Regions from separate parts of the Plantactinospora sp. CNZ321 genome, predicted to be linked through region 2. Evidence: riboswitches for the same ligand, from Rfam matches in the RefSeq annotation. Region 2 holds a riboswitch; each other region holds the start of a gene.
The links. Region 2 has a riboswitch for cyclic di-AMP ahead of EV371_RS22390 (C39 family peptidase). Riboswitches for the same ligand answer to the same signal wherever they lie in the genome.

Region 1 (10,309 bases), 3.0 Mb from region 2:
AGCCACCTGGCAGGAGGTCGGCGAGACCCAGGACCGCTACGACAACCACTACGTGGAGAGCCCGGTGTGGGCGGCACGCGGCTGACCACGACCTCAGCTGGCCCCGGTGGATGGGCCGGGCGGCCGCAGATGACCGCCCGGCCCGGTGTCGCGTCGCTACCGGGCCTACCGACGGTCAGCAGGTCTGGGCGCAGTTGCGCAGGCCGTACCGGATCTTCAGTTGGGTACCGCCGTTGCCGTCCCAGTCATCGGCGTAGACGACCGTGAACATGCCGGTCGGATCCATCCCGATCGCCGGCTGGTCCTGGCGGTTCGCCGTGAAGACGCTCAGCCGGCTCTCCGGAAACGTGTTGCCGTTCGCCCCGTCCGGACCGATTCCCCGGGCCCAGACCTCGGTGCCGCTGCTGGCACTGGTCAGTCCGGTCACCTGGCCGCTCTCCTGCCAGGTGACCACGGCGTTGCCCGAGCCGTCCACCGCGATGTCCGGACGCGCCTGCCGGCCCACCCGGTCGGACTGGTACGGAGTCTGGGTGGTGACCTGGTAGGCGCCGTTGGCACCGGTACTCCACCGGTGGATCGGGCCGCTGATGGTCCGGGGCGCGAAGGCGGCCGTGGAGCCGGTGAATCCGCGTACGTAGATCTGTGACTGCGGGTTGCCGTCATAGCCGGTCCGGCCGGTGTGCCCGTCGTACCAGGCGACGTACCAGGTGCCGGACTCCGCGACGGCCACCGCCGGATCGCGCTGCTGACCGTCGGAGAGCGATCCGGTGTGCACCGCCACGGTGCCGCCGAAGGCGCCCGCCAGGGTGCCGGTCTTGGCCCGGATGCTGTACCCGCCGTTGCCGTCCTCGTCGTCCTCCCAGGCGATGGCCACCGTGCCGGCCGAGGTGACGGCCACGTCCGGCTTGCGGTAGGTGCCACCGGGCACGGCCTGGACCGGGGCGTCGTAGCCGCCGGTCAGCGGGGAGAGCCGGGCGTCGGACGCCGAGAACGAGGCGTACCGGATGGAGCTTGCACCGGCCGTCGAAACGTCCTGCCAGGTCACGGCGTACCGCCCGTCCGGCAGGACCGCGATCGACGGCTCGCTCTGGTCACCGTCGGCGATCGAGTTCACGTTGACCACCGGGCCCAAGGTGCCGTCCGGGCGGACCCGGCGGGCGCGGATCTCGTACCCGCCGTTGCCGTTGCTGTCGTCGGCCCAGGTCACCACCGCGTCACCGGTGCTGGCGAGGCCCACATCCGGAGTGCGGTAGTTCCATCTGGTGCTGCCTCCGGTCCGCACGACCACCTCGGACCGGCGGACTCCGTCGACGAACCGGCCCAGCCGGATCTCGTTGTTCAGCCCGCTCGCCGTGCCGGAGGCGAACGCGGACACGGTGACGTTCCGGCCGGCGGAGTCGCGGATCGAGGCGACCGCGGGGGTGAACTGGTCACCGGTCGCCACGGCGTTCGCGGTCGCGAACCCGGCGTTCGGGTACCGGTCCGGAGAGATGGTCACCGCCGCGTTCTTGATGGCGTTGAAGTCGGCGACGAATCCGTCGTAGATTTCCGGGTTGTCCAGGCGCATGAAGGTCTCGTCGTTCTTCTTCAACGCGCCGTTGGTGAGGTTCTGGGTGCCGGTGTAGACGTACCGGTGCGGCTGGTTGTCCTTGCGGGACACACCCTGGACCAGGAGGTACTTGGAGTGGATGCTGCCGTCGGAGCACTCGCCGTTGACCCCGGCCTCGACGGTGAAGAACGACTGCCGGCATCCGCCGGGATCCATCGCGTAGACACCGATGCCGCGTGCGGTCAGGCCGGGCAACGCGTCCTGGTGCTCGCCGGTGGCCACCTCGACGGTGCATCCGGCAGCCTGCTTGTCACCCAACGCGTCGATCACCTCGGGCCGGGCGGCCCGGAAACCCCACATGGCCATCCGGATGATGTCGTCGGAGCTGCCGGTCGAGCACTGCACGTCGTCGATGGCGGCGGCAACGATGTCGGAGCGACTGCTCTGCGGGTTGAACGACTCCGCGATCGTCGCGCTCTCGCTGGCGCTCGGCGACTCGCGTGGCGAGAACCAGAGCCGTGTGCTGCCCGCGTCGACGTGCCCGCGCTCGTACGACTTCGCCGTTCCGGTGACCTGGAGCTTCCGGCCGACGTAGCTGCGGAAAGCGCTGGCCAGCGCCGGGTCGTTGTCGACCCGCACCTGGTTCTGCCACATCTGCTGCTGGGGCTTGGTCGGGTTCGCCGAACTGACCACGGTGACGTCGGTACGCCCGTCGGAGAGCTCGCTGAACACCCAGAACTTGTTGTGGTTGATGCCGGTCCCGCCGGACGAGCAGGAGATGCGGCACTGCCAGGTCCAGGATCCGCCCGCGCCGACACGGTAGCTGCCCAGCTCGGTGACGAGTCGGTTCACCTGGTTGGACAGCGCCCCGCAGGACGCGGTGGTGCCGCTGGTGCAGGCCTCGACGATGAGCCGTACGCTGACGCCGCGGGCGTGCGCCGCCAGCAGGTTGTCGGTGATTCCCTGGTCGGAGAAGGTGTAGAGCGATCCGTACACGGTGGAGCCGGGGGCGGCGAGCGCGACCAGGTCGGCGATCTGATCCCGGAGCCCGGGGGTCTGGTAGGGAAGGAAGCGCGCGCCGTTCCGGCCGGGGTCGGGGGTCGCGTAGACCGAGTCGGGCACCGGGTCGAGGTTCGGCCGCAGGAAGAGCACGGTGCTGTCACCACTGGTGACGGTCGCGACGGAGGCGGCGGCGGGGGTGGCGGGCAGAATGCCCGAGCCGGCCGCGACGATGACGCCGAGCAGGAGCGATCGAAGACGCCGAGGCATGGATACTCCCCTCTGGGGTGGCGACGGAGGCCGCCGAAGGCCCGGCGGCGGATCAGGCTACCAAGATCGCCCTCGATTTCCAGCCCGTCCGTCGCACCGGCACCGCCGACGTACCTCCCGGCACGCCCCGAGGCAATTTCCACGCCGGATCACTCCGAAATCCACCTGTTCGACCCAGTTGATCAGGTACGCTGACCCCGGTCTCGCCCGGTGGCGCACCCCTCCGCGCCGGCGTGACCGCCGCCGAATCACTCTCGGGTGAGCCGGGGACCCAGGTAGGTGGGGTGAGTCCGCAACCGCGGTAGGGACTTGTTCCGTCCCGAACCCGTCAGCTAACTCGGTAGGCGGGCGACGGAGGGACATGCATGACGGGATCCACACGTCGGCGGCTACCGCTGGCCCTGGCCCTGCTCGCCACGTTCGGCGCGCTCACCGGGGCGGCGCTCCGGCCCGGCGTGGCGGAGGCGGACAGCCCCGCCATCCTCGGCGACGAGGGCGACACGCCGCTCCTGCGCGACCTGCTCGAATCGACCGGCCGAGGCTACCTACAGGCAAAGAACGCGCTGGCCAACGCCCAGGCTCGGCAGGCGAGGATCGCCGCCGAACTCCGCCGGGTGCAGGCACGCATCGCGGAGCTGCGCCCCCGGGTGGAACAGGTGGCCCGGGCGGCGTACCGGACCGGCCGGATCGGCCCGGTGATGGTACTGCTGCACAGCGGCTCGGCCGACGAACTGCTGGAGCGCGCCCGTGGCCTGGAGGCGGTGGCCCTGCGGGACAACGACGCGCTGCGCGGACTGCACCAGGCCCGGGAGCGGGCCACCCGGGCGAAGCAGGCGCTGGACGCCGAGGTACTCGAGGAGCGCCGGCAGCTCACGATCATGCTGCGGCAGAAGCAGGCCGCCGAGCGGGCGCTGGCCCAGGTCGGTGGCGCCTCCACCGGAGGCTTCGTCAACGCCAGGTCACCGGTGGCCCGGCCGGCGCCACGCGCCGCCGACGGCTCCTGGCCACCACAGTCGTGCAGCCTGCCCGACCCGACCACCACGGGCTGCGTCACCCCGCGCACCCTGCACGCCTACACCGAGGCGCGCCGGGCCGGCTTCACCCGGTTCACCGGCTGCTACCGCTCCGGCGGCCCGTACGAGCACCCGAAGGGGCGGGCCTGCGACTTCTCCGCCGAGAAGGGCGGCTTCCGGGGTGCCGCCAAGGGTGCCGACCGGATGTACGGCAACAACCTCGCCGCGTTCTTCGTCCGCAACGCCGACCGGCTCGGTGTGCTGTACGTGATCTGGTACCGGCAGATCTGGTTGCCGACGACCGGCTGGAAGTCGTACGGCGGGGCGCACGGCGACCCGTCCAGCGACCACACCAACCACGTACACCTGTCACTGATCTAGGTCCGCCGCCCCCCGGGGCGGGTCAGCTCGGCTCGCTCTCCGGGGTGCGGCGGGCCGGGGCGCGGCCGGCGGGCTGGGCCGGCTGCGGGCCGGTCGGGCGGGCCGGCGGGATGGGCCGGGTCGCCGACTCCTCGCAGCTGATCCGGACCTTCTCTCCGTGGTGCAGCAACTCCAGGGCGTCGTCCTGCTCGCCGTCGCGCAGCGAGTACGTCGCCTCGTCCCGCCGTACGTCGACCCGCAGGTGCACGCCCCGGTAGCGGAGCGAGAACTCCAGCCGGTCGATCCGGCTCGGCAGCCGGGGGGCGAAGGAGAGCGTCTGGGTGTGGTCGCGCATCCCGCCGAAGCCGGCCACCAGGGCGATCCAGGCCCCGCCCAGCGAGGCGACGTGCACGCCGTCCCGGGTGTTCTGGTTCAGGTCGTGCAGGTCCATCAGGGCCGCCTCGCCCAGATAGTCGTGCGCGAGTTCGAGGTGCCCGGTCTCGGCGGCCAGTACCGCCTGGGTGCACGCCGACAGCGACGAGTCGCGGACGGTACGCCGCTCGTAGTAGGTGAAGTTGGCCGCCTTCTCCTCGTCGGTGAACGCGTCGCCGCGCCAGTGCATCGCCAGCACCAGGTCGGCCTGCTTGATCACCTGTTTCCGGTAGAGGTCGAAGTAGGGGTAGTTGAGCAGCAGCGGGTACTGCTCCGGCGGCGTGCCGGCGAAGTCCCACTCCTGGAAGCGGGTGTAGCCCTCCACCTGCGGGTGCACGCCCAGGTCCCGGTCGTACGGGACGTGCATGTCGTGCGCCGCGTCCCGCCAGGCGGCCGTCTCCTCGTCGTCGACGCCGAGCTTCCACGCCTCCTCGGGATGCCGGGCGGCGGCGTCGGCGGCGGCCAGCAGATTCCGCTGGGCCATCAGGTTGGTGTAGACGTTGTCGTTCTTCACCGCCGTGTACTCGTCCGGCCCGGTCACCCCGTCGAGGTGGAACCGGCCGTGCCGGTCGTGGTGCCCCAGCGAGCGCCAGAGTCGCGCGGTCTCCACCAGCAGTTCGAGCCCGACCTCGCGTTCGAACTGCTCGTCGTCGGTCGCCTGCACGTATCGACGCACCGCGTCGGCGATGCCGGCGGCGATGTGGAATCCGGCGGTGCCGGCCGGCCAGTACGCCGAGGTCTCCTGGCCCCGGATGGTCCGCCACGGGAACGCGGCGCCGCGCAGTCCCAGCGTCCGGGCCCGCTCCTGGGCCAGGTGCAGGGTGGAGTGCCGCCAGCGCAGCGCGGAGTCGACGGCCGACGGCAGGGTGTAGGTCAGTACCGGGAGCACGAACATCTCGCTGTCCCAGAACGCGTGCCCGTCGTACCCCGGCCCGGTCAGCCCCTTCGCCGAGATCGGCCGCAGTTCGGCGCGGGCGCCGGCCTGGAGCACGTGGAAGAGTCCGAACCGGACCGCCTGCTGCACCTCCGGGTCACCCTCGAGCTGCACGTCGGAGTCGTTCCAGAAGGTGTCGAGATAGCCGCGCTGCTCGGCGCAGAGCCCGTCCCAGCCGGAGAACTTGGCGCCGGCCAGCGCCGCCGCCACCTGGTCGCGCAGCGCCGGGCGGGAGCGGCGGCTCGACCAGCCGTACGCGACGAACTTGACCAGGCGGAGCTGCTCACCCGGCTTGATCACCGAGGTGACGGTGGTCCGGGCCCAGTCCTCGTACGCCTCGGTGCCGACCAGCTTGCGTTCCGGCCCGTACACCTCGTGGCTCATCGAGACGGCCACCCGCAGTCCGCTCGCCTTGGTGCGGTGGATCATCAGCGCACCGTCGGTGTGCACCAGGTGCTCCTCGGACTGCAACGGCGACTCCAGCACCGCCGCCACCCGGGGATCCCGGCTCTGCGCCGGAAGCTGCTCGTTGGCGACCAGTTCCGACTGGATGATCAGCCGCATCGGGCCGTCCACCGGCTCCACCCGGTACTCGATCGCCGCTACCGAACGCTGGGTGAACGAGACCAGCCGGGTCGAGCAGATCCGCACGGTACGCCCGGCCGGAGAGCGCCACTCGACCGACCGTTGCAGGGTGCCGGCACGCAGGTCGAGCACCCGCTCGTGGTTGAGCAGTTCGCCGTAGCGGACGTCGAACGGCTCGTCGTCGACGAGCAGCCGGATCGGCTTGCCGTTGGTGACGTTGACGATCGTCTGGCCGGACTCGGGGAAGCCGTAGCCCGCCTCCGCGTACGGCAGCGGCCGCAGCTCGTAGAAGGAGTTCAGGTACGTCCCCGGCAGGCCGTGCGGCTCGCCCTCGTCCAGGTTGCCGCGCAGTCCGATGTGCCCGTTCGAGAGCGCGAACACCGACTCGGACTGGGCCAGTACGTCCAGGTCGAGCCGGGTCTCCCGGACCCGCCAGGGCTCGACGGGATAGGCCCGTTCCCGGATCATCGGCGCCTCCTCGCAGTCACCGGACCACCTCCGGCCCGGCCCCCGCCGTTCCGGCACCGCCCCGACCGGCTGCCGCCGGGTGGCCGCCATCCGCCTCGGGGAGTAGTTCGGACAGGTCGCGCACCACGATGTCGGCGCCGTGCTCGCGTAGCGCGTCGGCCTGGCCCACCCGGTCGACCCCGACCACGAAACCGAAGTTGCCGGCCCGGCCCGCGGCGACCCCGGCCAGCGCGTCCTCGAAGACCGCGGCCCGGTCGGGGCGGACCCCGAGCAGCGCGGCGCCGGCCAGGAAGGTGTCCGGCCAGGGCTTGCCGCGCAGCCCTTCCCGTCGGGCGACGACGCCGTCCACCCGGGCCTCGACCAGCGGTTCGAACCCGGCCGCCGCGACCACGTCCCGGGCGTTGGCGCTGGCCGAGACGACGGCCCGGCGCAGCCCGGCGGCCCGCGCGGCATGCAGGTAGGCCACCGATCCCTGGTACGGCAGCACCCCGTCGTCGTGGATCCGCTGGAGCAGGATGACGTTCTTGCGGTTGCCCACCCCGTTGACGGTGTCGACGGTCGGCGGGTCGTCCGGCTGGCCCTCCGGCAGGGTGATCTGCCGGGAGGCGAGGAACGTCCGCACCCCGTCGGCCCGGGGGCGGCCGTCGACGTACCGGTTGTAGTCGTCGCCCGGGTCGTACGGCCGGAACGGCTCGCCGGTGGCCTCGGCCCAGCGGCGGAGGAAGTCGTCGAAGGTCTCCGCCCAGGCGGCGTTGTGCACCCGGGCGGTCTGGGTCAGTACGCCGTCGAGGTCGAAGAGGCAGGCGGTCACGTGCGCGGGTAGGCCCAACACGCCTAACAACCTAACCGGGAAGGCCTCGTGCGGCACGTTTTCGGGTTCGGCCACGCCGACGCACGCGGGGCGGGCTCCCGCCCGGCCGATGCACGCGGGGCGGGCTCCCCCGGCCGACGCACCGGGGCGGGCTCCGCCGACGACCGTGCCGCCGGGCGGAGCCCGCTGGTTCAGCCGTGGGCGTGGCCGTGCCCACTCGGCGGTCGTCCCGGTCGCTGGCCGGGCTCGACCACCACGAACTGCCCCATCATCCCCTGGTCCTCGTGTGCCAGCAGGTGGCAGTGGTACATGTACGGCATGTTCGGGTCGGCGTGGTCGGCGAACCTGGCAATGATGCGCACCGAGTCCCCGGCGGCGAGCAGCACGGTGTCCTTCCAGCCGCGAAGCTCCGGCGGCGGCTCCCGACCGTCCACCGAGAGCACCTGGAACTGCACGTCGTGTACATGGAAGCTGTGCGGGATGCCGTCCAACTTCTTGATTTCCCAGATCTCGGTGGTGTCCCGGGTGACCGCGAAGTCGATCCGGTCCATGTCCATCGACCGACCGTTGATCTGGAAACCGGCCAACTGGAACCGGCGGGTCTCGACGGCCGACGCCGGGTCGAGCCGTTCGACCGGTACCAGCCGGTCCGGCGTCTCCGGTGCCGGCGTGAGGCTGCCGGCGGCCCGCAGTTCGAGTACGTCGAAGGTGTCGTCGCCGCCGGTGAAGCGGTCGACGGGGAAGCCGACGCCCTGGTCCGGCGGGTAGCTGCGCAGCACCAACCGCTCCGCCGGCCGCACCGACACCACGACCTCGGCCCGCTCGCCGGGGGAGAGCCGGATCCGGCCGGTCCGGTGCGGGCGTTCCAGCAGGCCGCCGTCGGTGCCGATCAGGTCGAACGCGCGGTTGTCGGCGAAGCCGAAGTCGTACGTCCGGGCGTTGGAGCCGTTGAGCAGCCGCAGCCGGACCCGTTCGGTGGTGACGTCCAGGTACGGCCCGACGGTCCCGTTGACCAGGAGTGTGTCTCCGAGGATGCCGACGCCGCCGAACGAACCGCTGTCGTCGAATCGCCCGTCGGACGTGAACTGCCGGTCCTGCACGATCACCGGGATGTCGTCGACGCCGTACCGGCGGGGCAGCGCCAGCGCGGCCGACGGCTCGTCGTCCAGGATGAACATCCCGGACAGTCCCCGGTAGACGTGCTCGGCGGTCTCGCCGTGCGGGTGCGGGTGATACCAGAGCGTGGCGGCGGGCTGGTCGACCTTCCACCGCGGCGACCAGGTGGCGCCGGGCCGGACCATCTGGTGCGGGCCGCCGTCCATCGCCGCCGGCAGGTGCATGCCGTGCCAGTGCACACTGGTCGGCCGGCCGATCCCGTTGACGACGTTGACCATCACCTGCTCGCCGCGCTTGGCCCGCAGGGTGGGGCCGAGGTAGTCGCCGTTGAAGCCCCAGGTCGGGGTCGGGCCGCCCTGGCCGAAGTCACGCTGGCCGGGCTGGGCCCGCAGGTCGAAGACCCGGCGTCCCTGGTCGTCGATCCGCGACTGCGCCAGCGGCGGTACGGCGAGCCGGTTGACGAAATCCACCTCGCCACGGGTGTCGACAGCGCTGCGGGTCCAGACCCAGGTGCCGACCGCCGTGCCGATCCCGCAGAGCAGTAGTACGACCGAGAAGACTCCGAGCAGCACCCGCAGCCACAGCCGCGATCCCCCGCCGGCCATGCCGACACCTCCCCATAACTCAGATGACTACATGTAGCCTGCCTTCATATCGGGGCGGTCGTCCATTCCGGGCGGCGGAAGTCAGGGACGGTTCAGGGAGACCCGGACAGAGCCTCGGGGAAGCACGTCCCCGGGGGCGCCGGGCGGTCAGCGCGGCTTGAGCGTCCAGTACAGGGCCATCTCGGTGGTCGGCACGCCGTCCTCGGTGCCGATCACCACCGGGATGGGGATCGCGGGGCGGGCGCCGGTCTCGAACTCGGCGCCCGCTTCCGCGGCCGGGCGGGCCCGGCCGGGCGGTCGCCCGGACCGGGCCCATCGCCAGCCGCCGGTTGCGGATCTCCGCCCGGGCAAGGCCCGGGGCGGCTTCAGAAGAGGCTGCCCAGGCTACGCAGAATCTCCGCGTAGAAGTTGCCGTCGATGGTGCGGAAGAACGCGAACGGCTGTGCCGGGTCACCGAAGAACGGCCGCAGCGTCCAGGCCAACTGGGTACCGACGAACCCGAAGAGCAGGATCCAGATGTAGAGCAGGGTCATGCTGGCCGGGCGGGGACCGTCGGACGGGAACTGCGCCACTCCCGGGCGGCCGATCGGGTACGGGTCCGCCGCGCGGTGGCCGTACGGCATCACGTGGTGCGCCGGCGCCGGCTGAGCCGGGACCAGGCCGGGAGCGGGAACCGCCGCGTCGGCCGGCGCCGGTGCGGTGGCCGCAGGCGCGGCGGGGGTGGCCGGTGCGGGCTGGGCGGGGGCGGCCGGCCCGTCCCCGTTGGCGGTGGTAGCCGGCGTCTCGCCGGGCAGCGCACCGACCGCGACCGGCACCGGCTCGGCACCGGGCCGGGCACCGCCCTGGGTGGTGGCGGCCGGCTGCACCGCCGGCTGCCCGGCGCCCGCCGCGACGGTCGCGGCGCCGGCCGACCGGGCTGCGGCGGTCGCGGTGCCGGCCGACCGGGCGGCGCTGGCGGTGAGCAGGCCGTGTGCGTTGAGCACCTGCATGCCGCCGGTCAGGAAACGCAGCCCGACCAGGGCCGACAGGGTCAGGATCGCCACGTTGAGCAGCTTGAAGAAGGCGTAGTCCGGTGCGGTGATCAGGAAGAAGAGGCTGATCGGCGCGAACGCCACGGCCAGCATCGAGGTGACCGTGATCGCCACCATCACCATCGAGATGGCCTGC
Region 2 (10,309 bases):
GTTTCCCGGCCATGCTGGTCCGGCCGCAGGGCGTCAAGGGCGGCGGAATGGCCGGGATCAACCTCGGCTCCGACGCCGAGGTGGTCTTCTTCGGCGCGGTCCGCACCGACGAGGCGGAGCAGGGCGAGCCGATGGTGGTCACCTCCACCGGCAGTGGTGTGAAGGTGACCCCGTTCGCGCTCTATCCGGCGAAGGGCCGGGCCACCGGCGGGGTGCGCGCACAGCGTTTCCTCAAGGGCGAGTCCAGGCTGGTCGTCGCCTGGATCGGGCCGCGACCGGTGGGCATCAGCAAGCGCGGGGAGCCGATGGCGCTGCCCGAGCCGGACCAGCGCCGGGACGGTTCCGGCGCGGCGATGTTCGGTCCGGACAAGGTGGGCCGGCTGATCGAACGCGGCTGACCGCCCTGCCCGGCCGCCCCCGCCGGGTCAGCGCGGCGGTTCCGGGTCGGTGACGTCGGCGAGCCGGCCGTCCAGGGCGGCCACCGCCGCGTCGGCGTCCAGCGCCACGGCGGTACCCCGCTCGCCGGTGCCGAGCGTGATGGTGCGCCCCCGGATCCATTCGTCGGCCACCACCGGCCACGCCGTGCGGGACCCGAACGGGGTGATGGTGCCCCGGACACCGGTGTGCGGAGAGCGCGCCCCGCGGCGGGTTGTACGTGGCTGCTCAGGGTCGTCCGCCGCCGCCAGGCGCGTCACCGTTAGGCTCTCCGCGAGCCTCGGAGGATTGCCAGGTCGGAATACAGGTGAGCGGTGAGCGGACTGCCGGACGACAGCACAGACATGTCACACCCGGCCCGTGTGCTCAGGTACGGCGACGTGTCCACCTCGTTGGCCCTACTCAACGATCACCAGCTCGGTCAGCTCGTCGCCACGGCACAGGAAAACGGGTCCGGCATCGGCGGCACCTGGGCGCTGCTGGACGTCGCGGGTGTTCCGGTCTTCGTGAAGCGGATCGCCCTGACCGACCTGGAACGCCAGCCGCGGAACATCATGTCCACCGCGAACCTGTTCGAGCTGCCCATGTTCTACCAGTACGGAGTCGCGGCGTACGGCAGTAGCGGCGTCGGCGCCTGGCGGGAAGTCGCTGCCAACACGATGACGACGAACTGGGTGCTCGCCAAGCGAACCGAGGCGTTCCCACTGATGTATCACTGGCGTGTGCTGCCCGGCGCGGTGCCGCTGGCCGACGAGCTTGCCGAGATCGATCGTGTCGTCGCGTACTGGGACGGATCGGCGGCGGTGCGACGGCGGCTACATGCGCTCGCCGAGGCATCGGCGAGCGTTGTGCTGTGCCTTGAATACATCCCGGGCAAACTGGACGCCTGGCTGGCTGACCAGCTCGCCTCCGGCCCAGACATCGTCGCCGACGCCTGCGCTAGGGCGCAGCGATGCCTGAGCGCCGACATCGCCTTCATGAACGCCAATGGCCTGCTGCACTTCGACGCTCACCTCGGCAACATCCTTACTGACGGTCGCCGCCTCTACCTGGCGGATCTCGGCCTGGCCATCTCGTCCCGGTTCGACCTGTCGCCGGACGAGCGGAACTTCGTCGCACAGCACACGAGCCACGACGCCGGCTATCTCGTGCGGGACCTGCTCAACTGGATGGTCGCCAATGTCGTCGGGATAGCCGTTCCCGACACCGGTGGACCCGTCGAACACCACGACTACATTCGCCGCTGTGCGGCGGGAGCCCGACCCGTCGGCGTCCCCGAGTCGGTGGCGGAGCTGATCACCCGTTACGCGCCCGTCGCGGCGGTCATGAACGGCTTCTACTGGAAGTTCTTCGGCGAGACGCGGACAGCGCCATACCCGACCCAGGAGATCACCCAGGAGTTGAGCCGGATTCCCGGTGCCGGGGTACGTAGGTCGAGCAACAATCGCGCACGTACGAATCGCGCAGCTTCGAGCGGCACCGGAGGGAACGGCCAACCTGTCGACTGATACCTGTTCAACCCGTCGCCGTGAGGCGGTTCACCAGTTGGTCGAGGTGACCCATCACCTGAATCCGATCGTAGCCGCGCAACCGAACGGTAAGCACAGGCCGGCGAAGCTGCTCCGCGACTGCGGCACGCTCCGCCGGGGTGCCCGACACAAGCGCGTCGTTGCCCCGACGGATCAGTTCGTTCACCTCGTCCCGGTCATACCCACGCAGGCTCACGGCGAAGTCAGGATTCTGGGTCATCCCGGCAGTGTGCCAGGCCGTACCCGGAGACGCCGCTGGCCGGGTCCCCGGTGGTGGGGACCCGGCCAGCGGGTTGGTGTTGGTGTGGTGTGTCAGCTGTTGGTCCAGGCGTCGGCGACGAGGTCGGCGGCCTGGTCCTCCCACTGTGCGTAGGCGTCGGGGTACGCGGAGACCTGTACCTTCTGCGCGGCCACGGTCAGTGGCAGGTTCTGCCAGCCGTCAACCTGCTTCAGTCCGGTGAGGAACGCGGTGGTGGAGTACTCCGGATCGGTGATCTGTTCCACCGAGCCCCAGCCCGAGGACGGGCGCTGCTGGAACAGGCCCTGCGAGTCGTGGTCGTTACGGGCACCGAGGTGACCCAGGTTCTCCAGCTTCGACTCCTGCAGGCTGGTACCGACCGCGATCACCGCGGCGCGTTCGTCCAGGCCGGCCTTCTTGGTGGCCTTCACGATCGCCCTGACGTTGTCGGACTGCTCACCCGACAGCGGGATCCTCGACTGCTTGCCCTGCACACCGTGCGGTACCAGCTTGTCCCGCGACGGCTTACGATCCTTACTCTTGCGGTCCTTGTCCCGCTTGTCGTGCTTGAGGATGTCCTTGCCACCCTTGTCGTCCTTGTCGGCCAGGACCGATTGCGACACCGGGGTGCCGACATGCTCGGGGGCGGCCTGCGCGGCGACGGCCGGGCCGGCGACGGTACCGCCGACGAAGGCCAGACCAGCCACACCCAGGGCGGTCCTACGGATCAGGGAGGTCTGCTCGATGGCCGGGAGCCATCGGCTGAACATGGTGGTGTTCATGATGGTCTTCCTTCCAATCGGGGATGAACACCCCACCGGGGGGATGGGGTGTCATTGGAGGAGAGAGGGGTACGCCCACACACGGCTCCAGGGGGTGCCGGTACTCGGGCGAACACAGTATGTAACGACCGGTGGCCCGGGATCATTCCCGAAGGCTCGGCCACCAGTCCAGGTCACGGGGGGTGGTACTCAGCCGTACGCGTAATGTAACGATCCGCTGGCCGCCAACATTCCGCGCCCGGGAAGTCGATCATTACTCCCGCCCGGGCCCCGGTGGGGTCGAGGTAGGCCCTGCCGATCCCGGGCAATCAGGCACTGACCGTATATGCCGACCGGACCGTGACACCTGGCGGCGGTCAGAGCAGCGGCGCGACGTCCCGGGTGATCGGCACGGCCAGCACGGTCGGGCTCTCGATGCCGAGGGCGGCCCGGAATGCCGTCCGGAACTCGTCCACCGACTCCACCTGGTGAGCGGTGCAGCCGTAGCCGCGGGCGATGCCCGGAATGTCCAGTCCGGGGAGTTCCAGCCCCGGGACTCCCGGTGCGTCCTCCAGGTCGGCGAAGGCCTTCAGCACGCCGTACTCGTGGTTGACCGGCACCACGAAGACGATCGGCAGCCGATGCTGCGCGGCGGTCCAGAGCGCCTGCGGGGAGTACTGGAACGAGCCGTCACCGATCACCGCCACCACCGGCCGGTGCTGTCGGATGTCCCGCTGGGCGAGCGCGATGCCGACCGCCGCCGGCAGCGCGAAGCCCAGGCCGCCGCTGGCCATCTTGAAGTACGAACCCGGCCGGGTGATGGTCAGTTGCCGGTGCAGCACGCTGAGGTTGGAGGGGGATTCGGGGACCACGATGCCGTCTGCCGGCCACTCGGCGGCGAGTGCGCCGAAGAGCGCCGCCGGGTCGAGCGGGGGGCCCGTGGCAGCTCCGTCCGGCGCGGCGGCCCGGGGCGGTGGCATCGGTCGGTCGCTTGCTGGCAGCCGCTCGGCCAGCCCGGCGCAGGCGAGCGCGACGTCCCCGAGCAGGCTGTCGCCGACCGGTGCCCGGGCGGCCTCGGCCGGGTCGTCGGTGATGTGCAGCAGCCGGGTGCCGCCCGGCAGGTAACCCCGTCGACCGGGGACGTATGGGTAGTAACGGAACACCGGGGCACCGATCACCAGTACGGTGTCGTGGCCGACCAGCTTCTCGGCCAGTGGCCCGATGGCCGGCGGCAGCAGCCCCTGAAACTGAGGGTGGTCCTGCGGAAAGCCGACCCGGTCCGCGAATGGTGGCTGCCAGACGGGTGCTCGGCTCCGTTCGGCGAGGGCGATCGCCTCGGCCCAGCCACCGGTCCGGTCCACCGCGGGCCCGATCACCAGCATGGGGTGCCGACTGGCCGCCAGGATCTCGGCGAACCGGTCCAGCTCCGCTGGGTCGGGGGCGACCCGGGTGCTCACCCGGCGCACCTGCGCGGTGCCGGTGGCAGGCTCGTCCCAGTCGTCCAGCGGCAGGGAGAGGTACACCGGGCCGGCCGGCGGAGCTACGGCGGTGGCGAATGCCCGCATGAACGCCTCCGGGATGTCCTGGGCGCGCAGCGGCTCGTGGCTCCATTTGACGTACGGCTCGGGGAGTTGGGTCGGACGCACATTCGTCAGCATCGGCTCGGACAGGTTCATCGTCCGGGTCTGCTGGCCGGCGGTCACGATCATTGGTGTCTTGTTGTGCCAGGCGGTGACCAGGCTCCCCATGCCGTTTCCGGTGCCGGGCGCGGTGTGCAGGTTGACGTGCACCGGCCGGCCGCTGGACTGGGAGTAGCCGTCCGCCATCGCTACCGCGGAGGCCTCCTGAAGGGCCAGAACGTAGGCGAAGTCGGCCGGAAAGTTCTTCAGGAATGGCTCCTCGGTGGAGCCCGGGTTGCCGAACAGGGTGGTCAGGCCGAGGGAACGGAGCAGGTCGTAGGTCGCTTCGTGCACCGTTGTCATCGGAAGGAGCCTCCTGGAGTCCTCGTCCCATCCTCGGACCACCGGGCTAAGCCGGTCATTTCCGTCATACCGCACCCGTACATGATCATGCTGGTTTATCTGGCTGGTCGCTCGGGGCCCGGCGGCCGGCCGCGCGATGTCCCAATCGCGTTCTGGGTCACTGTTTTCGCTGTTCAGCAGGGTTGGCAACGGCAGAAGGCGGCCAGTAATCTCGGCGCGTCTGGTCCGGCCCCTTGGTCACCATCTGGTGACACCGGAGCAGACCCGCCGAGTCGTTAGGTAACGAGCCGGGGACCCACAGTTATCTGGGGTGAATCCGCGAGCCGCTGGCCCGTGGTAGGGCGGCCTTCCCGCCCGAATCCGTCAGCTAACCCGGTAGGCGGTGTCGGAAGGAGTACGTGTTCGTGCCGCACCACCCGGGCCCTGGCCCGTCCCCCCGGTTCCCTCGCTGCGTCGCGGTCCCGCGCCCGGCCGCCGCGACCGTCCCGGACCACTCGGTCCCCGGGCGGCACCCGAACCTGACCCGATAGCGGTCTGTGCCGCCGAAGTCGTCGACGCGCGGGCACCGCGGGGCCGCCGGCCAGCTGGCCGAGAGTTCCCGCTGAGGCCGTCAGCCGGCGGCGACGGATCGTGGTGCCGCTGATTCCACAGGTACGCCGAAAGCGGCGCTACCGCCGGTCGGCGTGCCACCGGTCCGCTCGCACCATCGGTCCGTTCCGCCGAACGTTTCTCGGCGGGCCGTCCCGTGCGACTCCGTGCGATTTCACGGCACATTCCGGCAGCGACAGAAACGCCACGTCATTCCTTGCCCCCCGGTGTGGGTGACGCGCATTTCCCCTGGAGGAAACGTTGAAGCACGCGATTAACGGACGGTTCAGGACCGCCATGTCGGGCCGGCGCAACCGGCTCGCGCTCGCCTCGGCCGCGGTGCTCGCCGCAGCCGCGTCCACCGGAGTCGTCCTGACCTCGACCGGCTCGACGGAGAGCCCGCAGACCTCGACCGTCGCCGTCGCCGATCACGGCAGCCCGGCGGCGGGACAGGCCGGAGCCGCCACCGCCGCCCCGGGCGGCACCAGCCCGGACAGCACCGCCCCGGCAACCACCAAGCCGGCGACCCCGTCGCAGCCGGCGACCACCGAGCCCGCCCCGGCGGCCAGCAAGGCGACCAGGGCCGCCCCGGTCAGCAGCCCGAGCAAGCCACCGGCGCCACCCGAGTCGAAGCTGCTGGACTACCGGTTCCAGGCCCAGATCAACGGCTGGTACTGCGGCCCGGCCGCCACCCGGATCGCGCTGACCGTCCGGGACAAGCAGCCGAGCCAGGACGCGGTCGCCGCCGACCTCGGCACCACGATGAGCGGCACGAACTCGGCCCATGACACCACCCGGGTGCTGAACAAGATCATTGGGACCGATGTCTACCGCACCACCGCGATCCCCGGTGGCGCCGCCACCCCGGCCCAGATGGACCAACTCCAGGCGGACGTGGTGCGCGCCGTCACCAGCGGGCACGCCGTGGTCGTCAACATCGCCGGCTCGGCCACCGACCTCGCGGGCGGCTGGCACAGCTACCCCGGCGGGCACTACGTGACCGTGGTCGGCTACCGCGACGACGGTCGTACCGTGAAGATCGCCGACCCGGCCATCCCGGGCGCGGACAGCCACTACTGGATGACCACCATCGACCTGGCGAACTGGGTGGCCACCCGGGGCTACTCGTCCTGACCCCCCGCCCGCCGGTAGCGACAACCCAGACGCCGGCCCGCCCCACCCACCCGGACGACCCGTGCCGACCGGGATGTGGGGCGGGCCGGCGTCCTCTTCGGGGCGCGACCAGGCCCGCGATCAGGGGTTGATCACTGGCCCTCCCACACCGCCTGGGCGCCCGTGTCGCCGGTGCGGAACACGTAGTAGAGGGCGATCCCCGCCGCCGCCAGGGACAGCACAGCGAGCACCAGCGTCAGCAGCATCGGCGCCCCCTTGGCAGTCGTGCCGGCTGCGCCGTCCCCGTCCGCCCCACCGGTCGGCGCCGCGGCGGCGCCGCGGGGCTTGACGAGGACGACCAGCGCCAGGGCCAGCACCCCGAGCGCGATCGTCGCGAACAGGGTGTTGGTACCGAGGTCCTGGTGCTCCGCCAGCCGCGGGACGTACTCCGGGCTGACCCGGTTGCGGGACTCCAGCCGGGCGAGGAACCGGTCACCGGAGAGCTTGGCCATCAGCGCGGCCAGCGGGGTGGCGACGGCGAGCAGTCCCAGCACCCAACGCAGGTGCGGACGGACGAACGGGACGAACGCGTACCCGACCGTGGTCAGGGCGAGCAGTGGCACGAACACCACCGCGAGATGGACCAGGAAGGGGTGGGCGGGAATGCCCATGAACTCCTCAAGCACCGGCGCTCCTCGGCGACAGATCGGCTGCGAAGACAGGGATGGACGGCAGACGTATGGACGGGGCGGACAGCCGGCCCGGATGCCTGGCGGCCCGGCGTCTGGCGGACTGGCGGCTTTCGAGAACGTTGACATGGTGCCCGCGGTGTCGACCCTTGACAAGGGTCGGACCGCTACGTGCCGGGGTCCGGTTCATCGCCGGTTCGGTTCACAGCGGACGGACATCCGCCTCGGGGGTGGGTGCCGGCTCGCCGACGGTGTACTCGGCGTACTCGGCGATCGGGCTGAAGCCGAGCCGGTCGTACAGCTTGTAGGCGGCGGTGTTCTCCGCGACGACGTTCAACGCCACCGTGTCGACGGTTTCCAGCAGCCGCCGGCAGAGTGTCGCCACCACCGTGCTGGCCAACCCCTGCCCCCGGTACGCCGGAGCCGTCGTCACGTTGCCCAGCGCGGCCACCCGGTAACGGGGCGACCAGACGTGCACCCCGGCGACGGCAATCAGTTCGCCGTCGCGGCGCAGCCCCACGTAGTGCCCGGTCTCGACCATCCGGGGGTCGAACCAGTTCCCCGGGTAGGCCGCCCGGTAGAGCGCGGTCAGCTCCGGTAGGTCGGCCTCGGTGAGCACCTCGCCGCCGGGCGCCATCCGAGCCAGCCGGTCCGGGTCGGTGAGCGCCATCTTCAGGTGCAACCCGCGCGACCTGACCGGGTACTTCCGGGACAGCACCGCCGCGCCGCCGGGGGAGAGGTGTGCCTCGAAGTGCCGGGGCAGCAGCGGGAGGAGACCGGTGAGCAGTTCGGTCAGCACCGCCGGCGAGCGGTGCAGCGCCAGCAGTACCGGGGTGGGCCCGCCCTGGTAGAGCAGCGCCACCGCGTCGTCGTACCGGTACCAGGTGGTGTACGGCCAGTAGAAGTCGTCGAGGTCGCCGAGTTCGTACGCGTGCAGGTGGGGATCGCGGCGCAGCAGGTCGGCCAGTTCGTTCCGGTCCTGACTGGTCCTGATCGTCGTCACCGACGCATCATGGCACAGCCGTCGATCGACCTCAGGAGACCGGTGCGGGGCGGGGCGACGGCACCGGGCGGGCCGCCCTGGCGCCGGCCACCTGCCGGCGGGCCTCCTCCAGGAACCCGTCGGCGTAGCGCTGCTCGGGGAAGTCGCCGAGATAGCGGGTACGGGTCTGCCACCGGACCTCGGCCAGCGGATCGCTGCCCAGCAGCCGGTCCAGTACGTCGTCCAGGTTGGACATCTGCGAGTCCAGCACGTACCCCGAGCCGGCCAGCGGGAACCCCTCGACGAACCGGTCACCCTCACCGACCCGGTCCGTGACCGCGTACGGCTTGCCGGAGTAGAGGTAGTCGGAGATCACCGCGGAGACGTCCGAAACCAGCGCGTCGGAGGCGTTGACGCAGTCGACCAGGGTCATCTTCTTCGCCGCGTCGGCGCCGAAGACGTGCTGCCGCCCCGTGCTGGTCCGGTGCTCGGCGAGGAGTTGCTCGATCCGGGCGAGTTGCCGGGCCGAGGCCGGGTTCTGCGAGGTGTAGGGGTGGGCCCGCAGGATCACCGTCACACCCCGGTCCAGCAGCCCGCGAACCAGGGTCTCGCCGACCGGCAGCGAGCAGTGGTCGACGTCGGCGTTGTGACCGGTCCAGGTGGGCGTGTAGAGCACCACCTTGTCGGCCCGGTCCCGGATCGGTTCCCGGCGCACCGCGATCGACTCCACCTGCGGCCGGCCGACGATGGCGAACTTCTCCCGGGGGATGGTCACGCCGTTGCGGGCGTACCGGTCGATCGCCGCCTGCCCGGCCACGAAGATCCGATCGAAGATCGCGGAGACCGGGTTGGCGCTCGGCGCCTTGTCGCTGTCGCCGTGGTGCAACTGGATGTGCGTGAGATGCGCGAAGCGGATGCAGTGGCTGTTCTTGGCGCCGTGGTTGACATAGAACGCCACTCGCAGGCTCGGCACGATCGCCTCGTCGATCGAGCGTGGTGTCGGGCAGACCACCACCGGCGCACTGGTGGCGGCGGAGATCGCCGGCAGGAAGTTCGGCTCCCGGAGCAGCACCATGAACGGCCGCCCGATCCGCTCCAGGTACGGCAGCCACATCATGACCTGGTATTCCGAGCCGGGCGGCGCGGAGAAGTAGAGCAGGAACTCCGGCTGGTGCCGGCGGAGCGCGTGGGTGACCGCGCTCTGCCCGCCGGAGGGACGCAGCCGGCGCAGTGCGATCGGCCCCACCGCACCGACCGTGGCGGCCGCGCCGACCAGCACGGTGAGGACCAGAGCGGGCCAGACCGGCAGGGTCAGCGCCGCCATTCCGGCGAGTACCACCAGTAGGACCAGGACCGCCGGCCCGAGCCGGTCGGCGACGAGCAGCGGCGACGACCGTACGCCGAGGTTGGCCGAGCGCACCTCCAGCTCGGCGGCGTCCCGCAGCGGCCGCTCGGTCAGGGTCAGCCCGAGCAGGGCCGCCCCGGTGAGCGCCAACGCCACGGAGTTCCATCCGGCCTCGGGGACCCGGTGGGCGTACCCGACCAGGATCCCGGCGATCAGCAGGACCGGCTCGGCGACCAGGTCGGCGCGCGGGTTGACCCGGCGCTCCAGCCAGACCGCGACGGCACCGGCCGCCGCCAGGGCGAGGCCCGGCAGCTCGGCCGAGGTGAGGGCGAGGACCAGGAAGGACAGCACGGCCAGGCCGGCGCTCAGACACCGGACGGTCAGTTTCCTGACCAGATCGCCACGCATGCGCTTCCTTCCTGGGACGGACCGCCGGAGGGGTGATCGTCGCCGGACGGTGATCTCGGAGGTGCGGACCCGGCTAGGCGGTGCCGACCCGGGGCGGCGGCACCAGTTCCGTGGAGCGTTGTCGGCCGATCCGGTCGGGTCCGGGCTCCCGGCCCGAACCGTCCGACCGGCGGCCGGAGTCACTGCCGTCGGGTGCGGCGGACCGGCCGCCGGAGTCGCTGCCGTCCGGCCCGGCGGAC
Region 3 (10,309 bases), 3.8 Mb from region 2:
ACTGATCCCGGACTCACGGGTGTTCGACGCCGAGAAGGTCGGCGAGACACTTATGGACATCACGCCGGGGCTGCCTGCGACGGACAACTTCCAGCACTGGCCGCCGTGGCGGCAACTCGTCGTCGAGACCGCCCGCCGCGTACTCGACTACACCGGCGGCACTCTGGTGATGCCCATGACCGTCCTGGTCGAGCAGTACTGGCGCGAGATCAGCACGGGCCTCGCCCGCCATGCCATCCCGGTAAGGCACTTCGTCCTCCACGCCGACCAGGACACCCTCCGCCGGCGTATCGCGGGGGAACACCCCATCCCCTCCCCATTCCGCCTCAAATATCTCGAGCCCTACGCGGAGGCGGCTCGCACGTGGCTCCACGACGAGGCCGAGGTCGTCGACACCACACACCTCACGCCGGCCCAGGCGGCCCGGCAGATCGCAAGGGCTCTCGAGAACTGAGGCGCGCCCGACCCGCCGCCTTCGTCGCGTTATGGCCGGTCATACGGTCGGTGATACGCCGGGCACGACTGGCGTCGCCTGCAGCAACACCAGCCCGGCAACCTGGGTGAAGATCTCCCGCTTCTCGATGGCTTGGCCCTTCCGGTCCAGTACGTACCCCGCGACCCAGCACCAGCCGTGGTAGGTCGGGCGAGAGTCAACCGCCACTACCCGCAGCACCAGCTTCCGGTCGCCGCTGAACTGAACGCTCGCCGCCGTACCGATCCCGATCACCTCGCCGGGTACTGGCGGACGATTCACGAAGTCCGACCTCGTCCCCAGTACGAGGCGAGCCGCTCGTACGCCACCCTGCCCGCGAAGCAGTACCCCGTGTGATCTGGAGGGTGACGGCACGACCGGCAGACGCTTCCGACGACCTGGTGCCGAAGCAGAACCGAGCGCATCTCGGCCCGCTCAACCTCTTCTGGGATCGGCACAGGCCCGGGGTTGCGCAGCGGGAAGGGATCGGGGACTGGTTCGTGATCGCCCGAGGACATTGTGCCCCTTCAGCCGTAGGCGTCCTGCCCGACCGGCGTCCCGGAGGACGGGGTGATCCGGCCGGGCAGGGTGATCCACACGTACCGCCCGCGCGCCCCGCGCTACGAGCGATACGGCCATGCCACCACTTGTACGTGACCATCAGTCAGTAGTCAATCATACTATCTATATACCTAGTAGTAGGATTGCCCATGTCGATCGTGGGAATGTCTCGACGTGCCAAGACGTCGACCGCTGCGGATCATGGGCGCGGCAGAGATAGCCGACTACCTTGGCGTGTCCCGCCAGTGGGTCGAGGTGCTCAGCAAGCGGCGCGACTTCCCGGAGCCCGCCGTAGTGCTCAAGGCAGGGCGGATCTGGCGCACCGAGGACATCGAGGAGTGGGCGGCCAGCCGTCGTCCAGACAACGCGGAAGGGAGCTAGCGAGCAGACCGACCGCATCTCGCTGAGATCATCCATCTTCCGCATCCGGTCGGAGCTTGGCAGCTTCGAGATGATCCGCTGCTTGGGGACGAGGGCGGTGACTGACCGGCGCGACAGGTCGACGGCCCGGCAGACGTACCAACGCCTGGGCGATAGCGTAAGTGTCGTGAACTCTCGTGACTGGCGTCCGCGCTACCTCCAGCTTGCCGAGGATCTGCGCGCCCGGATCGAGAGTGGCGAGCTTGCCCGGGGCACGGCCATGCCGAGCGAGACGGAGTTGGCCGACTCGTCCGGACTGTCCCGGACCAGCGTGCGCAACGCCATCCGGCAGCTTCGGGATTGGGGCCTGGTACGGGCCGAGCAGGGTCGGGGCACCTACGTCCGGGCGCCTCGGCAGCGGGTCCGCCGGTGCAACACCGAGCGGTACCAGTGGGAGAAGGACCGGGTACTGCTCGACGAGGCCGAACGGCGGCGGACCGGCGGGACCGAGCATGACACCGGCCTGACGGTCGATGACCTCAAGTTCCACGCCGAGTACTCGCAGGTGAAGGCAGACGAGGAGATGGCGGCGGCGTTCGGCCTGCCGGTCGGTGCGCCACTGCTGCGGCGGGTCTACTGGACCAGTTCCCGGCACGAAACCGCGCCGCTGTCGGCGTCGTACTCCTACCTGCCGTATGACCTGGTGAAGGGCAACAAACAACTGCTCTCCGCCGACTACGAACCCTGGCCGGGCGGCACCCAACATCAGCTCTCCACCGTCGGTATCGAGCTGGACCGGATCGAAGAGGTCGTACAGGCCCGACCGCCACTGCCGGACGAGGCGGAACTACTCGACATCGAGGCCGGCGTCGCGGTCCTGGACGTGCGCAAGACGTCGTACGACATCCGGGACCGCGTGGTGGAGATCGCGGACGTCGTTTTCCCCGGTGACCGGACAGAACTCTGCTTCACGACGAAGCTGAAGCGGTGGAACGCTTGAGCCGACTCGTCTCGGTCGTCACGCCGGTTCACTGGCCCAGCGTCGGCTACCTCGCCGACGCCTACGGGTCGTTGGCCGGGCAGAAGATGCCTGACGGGTGGGACTGGCAGTGGCTCGTCCAGGAAGACGGGCAGGACGGGCTACTGCTCGACCAACTCCCCGACGATCCCCGAATCCTGCCCGGCAGCGGCCGGCCCGGCGGCCCAGGCGTCGCCCGAACCCTCGCGCTGGCACGGGCGGAAGGCGAATTCGTCAAGGTCCTCGACGCCGACGACCAACTCACCCCGGGCGCACTCGCCCGAGACATCGCCACGCTCACCGATAATCCGCACCTCGGCTGGGTCACGTCACGGGTCCTGGACCTGCACCCCGACGGGTCAACGCACCGATGGGACAAGGACCCACCCGACGGACCGATCAACTGCGGTGCGGTCCTCGCCTTCTGGAAGGCCAACGACTACCGGGCGCCCGTACACCCGGCGACCCTGTGCATGCGCCGGGATCTCCTCCTGGCCCTCGGCGGCTGGATGGCCCTACCCGCCTCCGAGGACACCGGTCTACTCATCGCGGCCAACGTCGTCAGCGACGGCTACTTCATCGCCGAACCTGGACTGCACTACCGCAAGTGGCCCGGCCAGATGACCGGCCAAGCCGCACACCGCGACCCGGCCGAGCACACCGCACGAATGCGGATCATCGAAGCACGGGCCGAAGCCCTGCGCTCGCTGCTGTCGGCCTCGCTGGCGTCGTTCGCCTCGTCGGCCTCGCCGACTTCCTGACGCTCCCACGTCTGCCGCACGGAAGGGCGCGCGGAACCGGAGGGGCGCACAGGGGCACGACGCCCGGACAGATCAGATACGTCAAAGGCCCAGCGTCAGAAAGTATTCTCCGACCTGGGCCTTCGTTGTTGGAGCGGGTGACGGGAATCGAACCCGCACTGTCAGCTTGGGAACTCGCTGGGGCGCCGACTCGGGCCAAGGTCAACGGGCTGCACTCCTGGTCACGGTGCCCGTGGTTGACCCCGGTTCCCCGTGGCTTCCCGGCGCTACGGGCACGTAGGGGGCACGCGCGGCGGCCACCGTGTTAAGCGCACTTGATAGCTTTTCCAGGGTGCTGCCGGTTCGCGGGGTCGTTGCGGGTGTTGTGGCAGCCGTACGGGCATGGCCTCGGGATGGTTCACCGCTGGGACTGGCTGATCGCTCTCCCCTGCTCCTGTTGCCGTCGTCGTGACGGCGGTTTGGGCTCGGTGCCACGGGTTTGAGTGTTGATGGGCTTCTCGGACTTGTCGGCGACAAGGCAGGGGCGGCGATTGCCGTCGTCCAGTACTGTCCGATCGCCAAACTCCTCAAAGCACGAGGGAACCCATGACAGCTTCCGTCAACTCCCGTCGCATGCTCGCCTGGACCGCGCCCGTGGCGCTCGCGCTGACCGCGCTCGCCCCGGCCCTGCCCGCCCAGGCCGCTGCCAAGCCCACTCCACCCACCATCACCGCCGGCCAGGTCGACAAGGACCTGAACGGCGATGGCATCGCTGACCTGGTCACTGTCGGCGGCCCGGACACCGGACTCGGGTCCGGCGTCTGGTCCGCGCTCGGCCTGAAGTCCCGCAAGACCGGCGTCGGCACCGGCCACGTTCAGACGGCCGTCAACATCGGCCTACACGGCAACGGCGCCGGCGGCACCGCATCCCCAGCCGAGTTCGACGGCGCGCAGATCATCACCGGCCTCTTCCGCGGTGAGACCGAAGAGGACTTCCTCGTCTACTACCCGGGCGGGGTCCACGCCGGCGTCGGCCTGGTCATCAGGGGCGCCGGCGACGGCACGATGCCCAACCCATACGGCAGCGGCATGGCGGTCATCGGCCGGGATCAGCTCCTCGACGCCAACGGCAACTCGCCGCTGACCCTGGTCAACGGATACGTCGCTGATGGACTCGACAACGGCCTTCCGGACCTGATCGGCATCTCCGGTGACGCCACCAACGGTTACCGCCTCGACTACCACCCCAACTTGGGCGCGCCGGGCGCTTACTTCGTCACCACCGCGCTGACCAACGCCACCCCGACGGGCGGCTCCGACTGGCAAAACTGGAGCATCGCCAGCACCGAGACCGCCTCCGGCCTCGCACTCTTCCTACGCAACGCCACCACCGGCGACCTGTACCTGTGGACTAGGGTCACCATGGTCGACAACGGCGACGGCACCGGCACGCTGACCTACATTCAGCACCGGGTGGCGGCGAACTGGAACACCGGCGTTCCCATCAGCACGCTGTGGGCCGCCGACATCAACACCGACGGCACGCCGGACCTGTGGACCGTGCTACCAAACGGCACCTACCGGGCGTACCTGATCTCCGGCCTGTCCACCGGCACCCCGGCGGTGACCGCCACCCGGGCCAAGCCGCTCGCCTGACCTGCTTGGGGCGCGCCACCACCCGGCGGCGCGCCCCAGCCATCACCGTCGAGGAGCCGCTGTTGAGTCCCTTAGCGGCCTCATACGCACGATAGCGATAAGGAAAAGCCCTGGTCGGCTTCCGCCTGACCAGGGCTCTTTCTGGAGCGGGTGACGGGAATCGAACCCGCACTGTCAGCTTGGGAAGCTGATGTTCTGCCATTGAACTACACCCGCGAGCGGACCCCACTGTACCCGGTCGGGTCCGATCATGCACTCACCCTCCCCGGCCGTACGACCCCGAGCACCTTCCGTCGGCTCGGATCGGTCGTGAACCACGCCGTACTGCCTCGTTTGCAACTCGGGCCACGGCTAGTAACGTCCGCCGCACCTGCAACTATGTCTCTGCGTCATCGCAGGACGACTCTCTGAATGCAAAGGGTGTAGCAATGGCGTTTCGTGGGCTGCGGTGGTCGTCGCGTTCCGGCGTGACCGGCATGGCGAGCATGTTTCTCGTCCTGCTGCTCGTACCCGGTCCGGCGATGGCGGCACCTCCGGACTCGGCCCGGCGGTCGGACGAATCGGGCTGTGTCGCGCCGATTGGAGGCCACACCGTGGTCCGAGGCGCCAGGGCGAGGCCCGGTGCGCCGCACATCACCGAGCCGAACGAGCTGACCCCGGCCGAGGCCGCCGAACTGGAGCGTGCGGTCGACTCGGCGTACGCGCAACGGGTCGGGGTCGCGCCGCTCGGCGTACCGGGGAGGGGGTTCGGGATCACCGTTGACGTGGTGTTCCACGTGGTCAGCGAGAACCGGAGCAGGGCCGGCGGGAACATCCCGATGTCGATGATCCGCGCCCAGTTGAGGGTGCTCAACGACGCCTTCGGTGGGCGTACCGGTGGGGCCTGGACGCCGTTCCGCTTCAGGTTGAAGAAGGTGAACCGGGTGGTCAACCCGGCCTGGTATCCGATCGTGTCGGAGAGCCCGGCGGAGGCGCAGATGAAGCGTGGGCTGCGGGTCGGCGGCAAGCACACCCTGAACATCTACACCGGGTTGCTGGAGGACCAGCTACTCGGCTGGGCCACCTTCCCGAAGGGCGACCTCGACCCGTACGACGGGGTGGTGGTGCTCGCCGAGTCGCTGCCGGGCGGCACGGCGGCGCCGTACGACGCCGGTGACACGGCCATCCACGAGATCGGGCACTGGCTGAATCTCTACCACACCTTTCAGCAGGGCTGTGCGGGCCAGGGTGACCACGTCTTCGACACGCCCGCCGAGGCGGAACCGGCCTTCGGCTGCCCGGAGGGACGGGACTCCTGCCCGACGGGGCCGGGCCTCGACCCGGTCCACAATTTCATGGACTACTCCGTCGACGACTGCATGTACGAGTTCACGTACGGCCAGGTGTTCCGGATGCTGAAGGCGTGGAAGGCGTTCCGGGAGCCGTAGGTCAGGACGCCGGAACCGGCTGCTCTTCGACGGCCCGGCGCCGGCCGCGTCGCCTTGGGCCGGCGACGCTGCCCTCGGGTGCGGTGACGGCACCGGCCGGGTCGAGCCAGACCTGCACGGCGGGTCGCTCGGACCGCTCTCCGCCGGCGAGCGGGGTGGCGCCGTTGCTGCCGTGCCGGGCCACCATCGCCACGTCGACGGTGAACTCGAAGAGCCGCCAGTCGACCTGCGGCGCGGCCCGCAGGTTGCCGGCGAGCCGGTCCACCCGGGCCTGGTCGGTCACCGGCCGGGCCCGGCCGGCGACGTACGCCTCGTCGTCGCTCTCCTCGGGCGGAAACGAGTGCAGCGCGTAGCGCCCGTCCCGTTCGAGGTCGCGCCGCTTCGGGGAGTCGACGACGAAACAGAAGAGTCCCTCGTCGGTGATGACCGGGGACACCGGGTGCACCCGCGGCCCACCGTCGGCGCGCACGGTCGCCAGGTAGCCGAGACCCGGGCCGTACTGCTGGATGAGGACGCGGATCGCGTCGGCGAGTCGGGGCTCGTCAGAGGCGAATTCGGACCAGGATGCCATGCGTACATTCTATCGAACACATGTTCGATCACCTACCCCGATCCCACCCGCGTCCCACCCATCGGCGAGGTCGCGGCCGGTCGCCGCCCTCGACTCGCTAAGGTGATCCGGTGCTGCTCTCCGACCACGACCTAGTGATCGAGATGAAGTCGGGCACGCTCGCGCTGGAGCCGTTCGATCCCGCGCTGGTGCAGCCGTCGAGCATCGACGTACGCCTGGACCGGCTCTTCCGGGTCTTCAACAACCACCTCTACACGCACATCGACCCGGCCGTGCAGCAGGACGACCTGACCTCGCTGGTCGACGTGCCGGACGGCGAGCCGTTCGTGCTGCACCCAGGCGAGTTCGTGCTCGCCTCGACGCTGGAGGTGATCTCCCTCGGCGACCAGCTCGCCGGCCGGCTGGAGGGCAAATCGAGTCTGGGCCGGCTCGGCCTGCTCACCCACTCGACCGCGGGCTTCATCGATCCCGGATTCTCCGGACACGTCACGCTGGAGCTGTCGAACGTGGCCAACCTGCCGATCCGGCTCTGGCCGGGGATGAAGATCGGTCAGCTCTGCATCTTCCGGCTCTCGTCGCCGTCCGCGCACCCGTACGGGTCGGCCGTCTACGGCTCGCGCTACCAGGGGCAGCGCGGTCCCACCCCGAGCCGCTCCTGGCAGAACTGGCGCACCTGGCCCACCGGCTGACGCCACGCCACGCCACGCGCCGGCCAACCCCGGATCGAACGGCAGAACCCCCGCCGCAGTCGCGCGACGGGGGTTCTGCCGTTGGCCTGGTCCGGGAGGCGTCAGCCCGGTCGACCGAAGCTGTGGATGTCGGTGCCCAGCCGCTTCATCTTGATCGGTTCGCCGGCCCGGGAGGCGTGCACGATCCAGCCGTCACCGACGTACATGCCGACGTGGCTCAGGTTGGCGTAGTAGAAGACGAGGTCACCGGGGCGTAGCGCGGAACGGCTGACCGACTTCACCGCGCCGCGCTGGGCGCGGGCGTTGTGCGGCAGCGAGACGCCGCCCTTGGCCCACGCGGCCAGGGTCAGGCCGGAGCAGTCGTACGAGCCGGGGCCGTCGGCACCCCACTTGTAGGGCTTGCCGATCTGGGCGCAGGCGAACTTGACCGCCTTGCCGGCCGCGCCTCCGGGGTAGGTGGCCGGGCAGGGCGCGGGCCGCAGCGGGCCGGCCGAGCCGTTCCCGTACGCCTGGATCCGCAGCTTCTGAAGCCGGTCGACCTCGGCGTCGATCTCCTTCTTCTTCGCCGCCAGTTCCGCCTCGGTCTTGGTCAGCTGGCTGACCAGCCGGTCCAGCGGGGCCTTCTGGGCGGCGTACTTCTCCTTGAGCGCGACGACCGCCTGCACCTCGCGCTGCTGCTGCCGCGCGAACTGGTCGAGCACCGAGAGCTGGCCGACCAGCGCGGTCGGCGACTTCGAGGTGAGCAGGGCGTTGACCGCCGAGGCCTTGTCACCCTTGTACGCCTGCACGGCGAAGTCGCTCACCCGGTTCATCGCGGCGTCGATCTGCGACTGGAGCGGGGCGATCTTCTTCTGCAGGGCGGCGGCCTGCTTCTTCTTCGCCGCCAGGTCCTGCCGGGTGGCGTTGTGCTTCTCGACGACCGGCTCCAGCTTGCGCCAGGCGGTGTCGATCTGCTGCTCGATCTCGGCCACCGTCGGCTCGGCGAGCGCCGGCGTCGTGCCGGTGAAGAGCACGGCGGCGCTGGCGAGTGCGGTGATCGCGATGGCGAGAATGGACCTTCGAGAGCGCGGTTTCGTGTCCCCGGAGTCGGTGGATGCCGACCGGAGGGATGACGACCGCAGCGGGGCAGGGGGAGCCACCGGGGTCCGTACTCCTTCTTCCGTAGCCCGCCTACCGGGTTAGCTGACGGGTTCGGGCGGGAAGATTGTCGCCCTACCGCGTTCGACGCGGATTCACCCCATGAAGCTCGGGTCCCCGGTTCGCTGAGTGTGACGATTCGGCGGTGTCGAGACGTCGCCGCCCGGCTAGGCGGCCTGCCGTCGGCTCGACGGTCCCCAACACTAGAGAAGGGTGTTATCCAAACGCAACCCCGTGATTGGAGTCGATTCGTTAGGTATTGGGGCCGTCGCTGACGGTGGGAAAGCCGTTCGGACCCCGCCGGGTCCGCCGGACACGCTCGGTATCCGTGGTGGAGTGAGTGAAAGATTTCTACATGGTGAGCAGCATGCTCGGCAGGTATTGACCGACAACGGTCCCGGGTGGAGGGTGATCATCAAGGCCACTCCCGGCTCATGGAGGTTCGATGCTTCCCACGACACACCCGCTGAGCAGGAAATTCGCGATCGGGGTCGCGATCGCCGGCGCCGCCGCGCTGCTGCCGGCCAGCCCCGCGCCAGCCGCCGTCGCGGCCCCCGACACCCGGCAACAGGAGTACGCCGCGGCGGCGGCCGAGTTCGGCGTACCCGAGAGCGTGCTGCTCGGCGTCTCCTATCTGGAATCCCGCTGGGACACCAACGCCGGCACGCCGAGCACCAGCGGCGGGTACGGCCCGATGCACCTCACCGACGTCGCCGGACTCGCCGCCGAGCCGGGGCATCCCGAACACGGCGAGGACCGGCGCGGCGACCCGGCCCGACCCGCCCGCCCCGCGACCGGACCCGCCGGCCCGCACGCCGACCGGACCGGCGCCCCACCCCCCGGCGGGCAGACCCTGGACGCCGCCGCCGCACTGACCGGAGCCGACGAGCACCTGCTCCGCGCCGAACCGGCGGCGAACATCCGGGGCGGGGCGGCGCTGCTGGCGTCGTACCAGCGGGCGCTGGCCGGACCGACGGGCCCGGCCAGCGACCCGGCGGCCTGGTACGGCGCGGTGGCCCGGTACGCCGGCAGCGACCGCGCGGACGCCGCCGCGGCCTTCGCCGACGAGGTGTACCGGACCATCGCCGAGGGCGCCAGCCGGACCACCGACGACGGCCACCGGATCACCCTGCCCGGCCGACCCGGGATCGTCCCGCAGCGCTCCTGGCTGGATCGGCTCGGCCTGCCCGGCCGGCCCCGCCCGGACGGGCTGGAGTGCCCCCGCGACATCTCCTGCGAGTGGATCCCCGCCCCCTACCAGGCGTTCGGGGACGGCGACTACGGCAACCACGACCTCTCCGACCGGCCGGCCCGGCAGAAGATCGAGTACATCGTCATCCACGACACCGAGGGCAGCTACGACACCACGCTGCGGCTGGTGCAGGATCCCACCTACGTGAGCTGGCAGTACACGCTCCGCTCGGCGGACGGGCACATCGCGCAGCATGTCAAGGGCAAGGACGTGGCCTGGCACGCCGGCAACTGGTACGTCAACGCCAAGGCGATCGGCCTCGAACACGAGGGCTTCGCCGCCCAGGGCACCTGGTACACCGAGGCGATGTACCGGACCTCGGCCAAGCTGGTCCGCTACCTCGCCGACCGGTACGACATCCCGCTGGACCGCCACCACATCATCGGGCACGACAACGTCCCCGGCATCCTGCCGGCGAACGTGCGC

Region 1: another riboswitch for cyclic di-AMP. It lies ahead of EV371_RS09715 (VldE C-terminal domain-containing protein); the one in region 2 lies ahead of EV371_RS22390 (C39 family peptidase).
Region 3: another riboswitch for cyclic di-AMP. It lies ahead of EV371_RS06010 (NlpC/P60 family protein); the one in region 2 lies ahead of EV371_RS22390 (C39 family peptidase).

What each region holds. Positions count from the first base shown of each region.
Region 1 is NZ_SHKQ01000001.1:2,175,544-2,185,852, reverse strand. Features, by position in the region: gene EV371_RS09725 (cupin domain-containing protein) at 1-85, shown strand, start outside; gene EV371_RS09720 (phospholipase D-like domain-containing protein) at 176-2,818, opposite strand; cyclic di-AMP (ydaO/yuaA leader) riboswitch at 3,050-3,180, shown strand; gene EV371_RS09715 (VldE C-terminal domain-containing protein) at 3,184-4,212, shown strand; gene EV371_RS09710 (glycosyl hydrolase family 65 domain-containing protein) at 4,235-6,610, opposite strand; gene EV371_RS09705 (HAD-IA family hydrolase) at 6,627-7,442, opposite strand; gene EV371_RS09700 (multicopper oxidase domain-containing protein) at 7,613-9,142, opposite strand; gene EV371_RS33340 (hypothetical protein) at 9,290-9,493, opposite strand; gene EV371_RS09695 (hypothetical protein) at 9,508-10,309, opposite strand, start outside.
Region 2 is NZ_SHKQ01000001.1:5,184,841-5,195,149, reverse strand. Features, by position in the region: partial or broken gene EV371_RS34565 (DNA topoisomerase (ATP-hydrolyzing)) at 1-398, shown strand, start outside; gene EV371_RS22415 (hypothetical protein) at 426-572, opposite strand; gene EV371_RS22410 (serine/threonine protein phosphatase) at 942-1,943, shown strand; gene EV371_RS22405 (hypothetical protein) at 1,951-2,184, opposite strand; gene EV371_RS22400 (hypothetical protein) at 2,277-2,984, opposite strand; gene mdlC (benzoylformate decarboxylase) at 3,341-4,945, opposite strand; cyclic di-AMP (ydaO/yuaA leader) riboswitch at 5,201-5,342, shown strand; gene EV371_RS22390 (C39 family peptidase) at 5,795-6,667, shown strand; gene EV371_RS22385 (DUF2231 domain-containing protein) at 6,799-7,332, opposite strand; gene EV371_RS22380 (GNAT family N-acetyltransferase) at 7,538-8,338, opposite strand; gene EV371_RS22375 (CDP-glycerol glycerophosphotransferase family protein) at 8,370-10,070, opposite strand; gene EV371_RS22370 (bifunctional cytidylyltransferase/SDR family oxidoreductase) at 10,144-10,309, opposite strand, start outside.
Region 3 is NZ_SHKQ01000001.1:1,352,938-1,363,246, forward strand. Features, by position in the region: gene EV371_RS05960 (AAA family ATPase) at 1-454, shown strand, start outside; gene EV371_RS05965 (hypothetical protein) at 494-754, opposite strand; gene EV371_RS05970 (helix-turn-helix transcriptional regulator) at 1,208-1,414, shown strand; gene EV371_RS05975 (GntR family transcriptional regulator) at 1,581-2,393, shown strand; gene EV371_RS05980 (glycosyltransferase family 2 protein) at 2,381-3,172, shown strand; gene EV371_RS05985 (hypothetical protein) at 3,758-4,807, shown strand; tRNA gene EV371_RS05990 (tRNA-Gly) at 4,950-5,023, opposite strand; gene EV371_RS05995 (zinc metalloprotease) at 5,236-6,234, shown strand; gene EV371_RS06000 (pyridoxamine 5'-phosphate oxidase family protein) at 6,236-6,805, opposite strand; gene dcd (dCTP deaminase) at 6,916-7,494, shown strand; gene EV371_RS06010 (NlpC/P60 family protein) at 7,596-8,633, opposite strand; cyclic di-AMP (ydaO/yuaA leader) riboswitch at 8,646-8,786, opposite strand; gene EV371_RS06015 (N-acetylmuramoyl-L-alanine amidase) at 9,077-10,309, shown strand, end outside.